DNA from 2 places in the Blautia producta genome. Region 2 is predicted to be linked to the other one. Evidence: riboswitches for the same ligand, from Rfam matches in the RefSeq annotation. Region 2 holds a riboswitch; the other holds the start of a gene.
What was found. Region 2 has a riboswitch for S-adenosylmethionine ahead of metK (methionine adenosyltransferase). Riboswitches for the same ligand answer to the same signal wherever they lie in the genome.

Region 1 (3,178 bases), 430 kb from region 2:
ATAAGAGTACTAATCTGGATGAAATAGTTGCAAAATACCGGGAAATCATTGATGACCCAACATTAAGTTATTATGGAAACGGTATGGGAATTATCTACCGTGACCCGAATGATACTTTTTATGATGAGGCGGAGGTATCTCTGGTCAGCCGGAAAACGATCCGGGGAGACAACCTGGATGATGTGGCATTTCTGGCAGCACTTCCATTGGTACATGAGGCATTGGAAAAGATCGTAGAGGCGTTTCCGGATTTTCGATATTATCCCCCGAAGGAATTGAATGTCCATTATTATCCGGAGAAAATGACTGCGGATGAACTGGCTGCAGCACTGGATCAATTAGCGGAAGATTTTGACTTTTATAATTATCATGACAATTTTAGCCCGGAGGAAGATATGGTGGAAACTGTCGCATTGGAATTAAGATGTGGCTATGCCCATAAGTACATTCCGTTTTTGAAAGATATTGTAGATGAGGAATGTGGGGAGTCTTCACGGGCAGAAGAACTTCTGGAGAAACTGAAAGCCTATCAGCCTGAGATACCGGAGACAGCAGTACCGGTTGTCCGCATCAATTTCTGTGAGGATAAGGAAATGAACATTTCCGGTTATCAGAATCTGGGAAGTCTGGATGAAATAACAGCCAAAATGGATGAAGATCTGTCTTCAAAAGCGGACCCTAAGACAGGAATGCCGGAGAAAACAGTTCAGATGTATTTTACGATTTATTATCCGGATCATAACCAGATGCAGGAATTAAAAGGAAAAATCAATATCGGAGATGGAAACGGAGGTATTGTAAGCCAGTTGAAGAACCAGAATGAAATGAAGCTGCATGATGAAAGCTGGCTGAATTACCAGAAAGCAAAGGGTGAAGAATCCTTTCAGGCATATATGGCGGATCTTACAGATATGCAGGAGCATGTGCTGCCGTATTTGCAGAGTTTTTGCAGTCTGGAAGAGAAGACATTAGAAAAAGTAGAAGGAGCAGTTAAAGCATCTGTAACTGGAGAAAAGAAGTCACCTGAAAGAGCAATGTCCGATAAGGGAGCCCTAAAACAGGGCTCCCTTTTAGAAAACAAAAAAACAATGAAGAAAAAGAAATCCATTCATGAGCGATTGAAAATCAATAAGGAGATTATTGCAAAACAGCAGGGAAAAGATAGCAAAGCGAAAGGGGTTGAGCTTGCATGAGCATGTAGAATATAAAGAAACCTTGTCACATAAATATGAGAGAGATTACCATTGGTTGGGTAGTCTCTTTTTTTATTGAAATATAATCTCTTTATTTATGGTTAATTAGTTATTGAAAGTAATTTAACGTAACTGCTTGATAAAAAATAATTGACTTGTCTCATTTATTGGGTTAGAATTAAACAAACCTATAGAGAGTGCGTGAGAGACAAGCTCGTTGACCGCACAGCAACCTGCTTTGAAAGGTAAGGTGCTAATGCTTGACCGATGGGGATTATATTCGATTTTTTGTATCACCCTCGGTATCGATGGGTGTTATTTTTTGCCTCTTTTTAGGTTAAATCTATATTTTGGAGGTAAAGAATGAATACGATCACAGAATTAAGTAAAATGGATGGACGAGTGTATGTGTATTTAAGAAATGAAACTGTTGCCAAGAAGTTTCTTTTAGATGCTGAGGCAGAGGGTTTTTCTTTTGGTGATGGTGAAAAACCAACAAGTAAGACGATTAGTGATTTATATGTAGTAAATCGGGATTGGTCGTTGAATTATGTTGGATTTATTGGTCATATAGCATACAAGTCAGCGAAAACAGTTGGAAAGTCGGAGCTGATTAGGGTGGATTATGAGAAGTATGTTTTGGGATTTAGTGATTTTATTATTCAGTAACACAAGATGATTCTGTAAAATAGGGTACGTGTTATTAAGCGTTAAACGTGCATTAGAAAGTGTCCTCGGATTGTAAACATAGGGTCATTATGATATAATATTTTACAGATTGCAACATAAGTTATAGTTATTCTGCAATTTGTGTGAGGGTGATTGTATGGCCAATATAGCATATGTAAGAGCTACATCTGTTGATCAAAATGCAGATCGGCAGACAGAAGCATTACAAAAATATCACATTGATAAATGGTTTTCTGATAAGGTATATGAAAAAAATAAGACGGATAGAAAACAGCTACGGGATATGTTGGAGTGGGTAAGAGAAGGAGATACGGTTTATGTTTTTAATTTCTCAAGTTTGGCTCGATCTACGAAAGATTTATTATTTATTGTTGAGAAATTAAATGAAAAAAATGTTCATTTGATAAGCATGAAGGAAAATCTTGATACTTCTACTCCTAACGGAAAACTTATGGTGGCTATGATTGCAGATATCAATGAATTTGAACATCAGAATCTTCTTGAACGCCAGGCAGAAGGTATTGCCATTGCCAAGAAGAAAGGTGTTTATAAGGGAAGAAAACGTATTGAAATTAAAGATTTCGGAAACTATTATGATGCGTACATGAATAGAGAGATATCAAAATCTGGGATAGCAAAGAAATTAAATGTAAGCAGACCGACTGTGGATCGGTTAATTAAAGAGTATAAGGATGGTGTCAATGGAGATTGATATTAGAGAACAAAACATTAAGGATATCAGCCCAGACCTTTTAAAAATCCTTCTTTCTGATAAGACGACAAAGAAATTTATTCGTTGGGGAAGTGATAATTATATATCCTACGGAGCAGAGTATCATACTGATCAGGAAATGGTTCCGGATTTGATTACTGGTTCATTTTCTTGTGTAATTCAGCCAAGGATTTTGAAAACTGAAGGGGAAAAAATTAAGCGTACCAGAGATAAGGCTGAAGTATTTACACCGTCATGGGTTTGTAACGAACAGAATAATCTTATTGATGCAACTTGGTTTGGTTATCAGGATGTTTTTAATCATGCTGAGGATAAAACGTGGTGTAGTAAAAAAGAGCCTGTAAAATTTCCTAAAAATAAAGTTTGGAAGGATTATATTGATGCTAGAAGAATGGAAGTAGCCTGTGGAGAAGCTCCATATCTGGTAAGTCGTTACGATACTGTTTCTGGGCAAGAAATTCCTATTAGCGAAAGAATAGGTCTTTTGGATCGAAAACTTCGTATTGTAAATGAAAATGCAGAGAATGATGATGAGTGGTATGAATGGACAATCAGAGCATTT
Region 2 (3,178 bases):
TGGTTGAAGAGGGTGACCTGATCGAGGTGAACATTCCCAATCGTGTCCTGCGCATAGTGGGAATTGCAGGTGAGAAGAAGACGCAGGAAGAGATTGAGGCTGTTTTGAAGGAGCGCAGAAGCAAATGGCAGCCTAAACCGGTGAAATATGAAAAAGGTGTATTAAAAATCTTCTCAGAAAGGGCCGTCTCTCCTATGAAGGGCGGATACATGGAGTAAGGCAGATGCATGCACAGAATTTATTTGATATCAGCGGAAAAAAGGCTATTGTGACAGGCGGGACAAGAGGTCTGGGCTATGGAATGGCAGAAGGTTATATGGAGGCAGGCTGCGAGGTGGCTATAGTGGGTACCTCTGACAGCGTGTACCGGGTGGCAGAGGAATTTAAGAGCCGCGGGTTTAAATGCTATGGAGTCAAAGGAAATCTTGGGGACAGGCAGGATATTTACCGTGTCTTCCGGGAATGCCTTGAAAAGCTGGGCGGTGAAGTGGATATACTCCTGACTGCCCATGGCATCCAGAGGCGTCACAGCGCGGAAGAATTTCCAATGGAAGAGTGGGATGAGGTGATCCGTGTGAACCTGACAAGCATTTTTATCCTATGCCAGGAGGCGGCAAAGGTCATGCTGAAAAAGGGATACGGAAAGATCATCAATATTGCGTCCATGAATTCTTTCTTCGGCGGCCAGACCATACCTGCATATGCAGCATCCAAGGGCGGTGTGGCACAGCTTACCAAGGAGCTTACCAATGACTGGCTGGCAAGAGGAATCAATGTAAATGCCATCGCACCGGGATATATGGCAACCGAGATGAACAAAGCACTAATGGACCCGGAAAATCCCAGGTTTGCCTCCATCTCCGAGAGAATCCCGGCACACCGCTGGGGAACCGGTGATGATATGAAGGGTGCGGCTATTTTCCTGGCTTCCCATGCAAGTGATTATGTGAGCGGTGCTGTGATCCCCGTGGACGGCGGGTATCTGGTGAAATAAATCCCGGAATTACCCATTGACAAACAATCAAAAAAGCGTTATCGTATATGAGACAAGTGAATAGGTTATAATTTCTCTTATTCAGAGTGATGGAGATACATAGGATCTGTGAAGTCACGGCAACCCCTTGCAGAAGGAAGGTGCCAACCTGAGCGAAATAGTCGAACAATAAGAGGATTCATTTATGTATGATATGGGTCCGCTTATGCGGACCCTTTTTATTGCATACGGCGCGCAAGAGGAAAATAACCACAGGCGGCTGTGCCTTGGCGCAGGGATCCGCCCCAGGATAAATGAGTCGTAACTGTCCAGTTTTTTTAACAGTTACAAGCAGTCTTATAAAAGGAGAAAAACATGGAAAAAAGATTATTTACATCTGAATCTGTAACCGAAGGCCATCCGGATAAAATGTGTGATGCCATTTCCGATGCCATTCTCGACGCATTGATGGAAAAAGACCCTATGAGCCGTGTGGCCTGCGAGACCTGTACCACAACAGGTATGGTCATGGTAATGGGCGAGATCACTACAAACGCCTATGTAGATATTCCGAAGATCGTAAGGGAAACCGTACGGGAAATCGGATATACCAGAGCAAAGTATGGTTTTGATGCGGAGACCTGCGGCGTTATCACAACCATTGACGAGCAGTCAAAGGATATTGCTCTGGGTGTGGACAAGGCTCTGGAGGCCAAGGAAAACACCATGTCCGAGGCAGAGATTGACGCCATCGGTGCCGGTGACCAGGGTATGATGTATGGCTTTGCCTCAGATGAGACAGAGGAGTTTATGCCTTATCCGATTTCTCTGGCACATAAACTGTCACGCCAGCTGACTAAGATCAGAAAAGACGGGACACTGAATTATTTAAGGCCGGACGGTAAGACACAGGTGACGGTTGAATATGATGAGAATGACCGCCCCATCCGCCTGGACGCAGTGGTACTCTCCACACAGCATGATCCGGATGTGACACAGGAGCAGATTCATGAGGATATTAAAAAATATGTGTTTGACCCCATTCTTCCGGCAGATATGGTGGATGCTGAGACAAAATTTTTCATCAACCCCACAGGTCGTTTTGTTATCGGCGGACCTCACGGGGACAGCGGCCTGACAGGACGTAAGATCATTGTGGACACATACGGCGGATATGCGCGTCACGGCGGCGGTGCTTTTTCCGGTAAGGACTGCACAAAAGTGGACCGTTCCGCAGCATACGCAGCGCGTTATGTGGCCAAGAATATGGTTGCAGCAGGCCTGGCAAGGAAATGTGAAATCCAGCTCTCCTATGCCATCGGCGTGGCTCATCCCACATCCATCCAGGTGGAGACTTTTGGTACGGGAAAACTTTCAGACCAGAAGCTGACAGAGATCGTACGTGAGAACTTTGATCTGAGACCCGCAGGAATTATCAAAATGCTGGATCTGAGACGTCCAATCTACAAACAGACTGCAGCTTACGGACATTTCGGAAGAAATGATCTGAATCTGCCTTGGGAGAAACTGGACAAAGCAGAGGACTTGAAGAAATATTTATAGGAAATAAAAAGGTTCCGCATTCGTTATAGAAAAGAATGCGGAACCTTTTTTACTGCTGCTGCTGTTCACGAAAATTGAACAGATCCCGGGGCTGGATGTCCAGGGCATCTGCAATATCAAACAGGCTTTCCAGTGAAAGGGATGTTTTGATCCTGGGAGCCTCGATATTACTGATGTGCGTACGGCTCAGACCAACGGCATTTGCAAGCTGTAATTGTGTGAGCCCTTTCAGTTTCCGGTAATACGATATAGTCAGTCCCAGCTCCCGAAACTGGCGTTCTCTTTTTTCGTCCATTTCTGCCGTGTCTCCTTTTTTCTTTTTAGTATATCCAAAAGGAAACTTGATAAAAACGAACCGATACTTGACAAATATAAAACAATGGTTAACATGTGCACCTATTTTACCAAATTTAGCAGATATCAGGTGTGCAGACTGCGGCATCTCCGCAGGTACACATCTGCTCCAGAGTAAAGACCTTTACTGTGTCCCCATAGATGGTTTCCATGCCTGAGACAAAATCAGATTTTGCAAAAAGATAGTACCATATTGTACTGTGGGGAAAGAGGCTGGCGTGTTTCTGGAGACCCTGCAGGCCTTCCAGGTCGATCCATTCATCTGTCCAGAAGCAGTCCCCAAGCAGT

Region 1: it holds a riboswitch for S-adenosylmethionine, as region 2 does, so the genes downstream of both, BLCOC_RS24520 (hypothetical protein) here and metK (methionine adenosyltransferase) in region 2, are expected to answer to the same signal.

Annotation. Positions count from the first base shown of each region.
Region 1 covers NZ_CP136422.1:5,444,812-5,447,989, reverse strand. Annotated here, with positions in the region: gene BLCOC_RS24525 (YodL domain-containing protein) at 1-1,193, shown strand, start outside; SAM riboswitch class I at 1,379-1,467, shown strand; gene BLCOC_RS24520 (hypothetical protein) at 1,557-1,862, shown strand; gene BLCOC_RS24515 (recombinase family protein) at 2,020-2,595, shown strand; gene BLCOC_RS24510 (restriction endonuclease subunit M) at 2,585-3,178, shown strand, end outside.
Region 2 covers NZ_CP136422.1:5,873,552-5,876,729, reverse strand. Annotated here, with positions in the region: gene ilvD (dihydroxy-acid dehydratase) at 1-218, shown strand, start outside; gene BLCOC_RS26450 (SDR family NAD(P)-dependent oxidoreductase) at 224-994, shown strand; SAM riboswitch class I at 1,069-1,169, shown strand; gene metK (methionine adenosyltransferase) at 1,349-2,536, shown strand; gene BLCOC_RS26440 (helix-turn-helix transcriptional regulator) at 2,586-2,831, opposite strand; gene BLCOC_RS26435 (ATP-binding protein) at 2,947-3,178, opposite strand, start outside.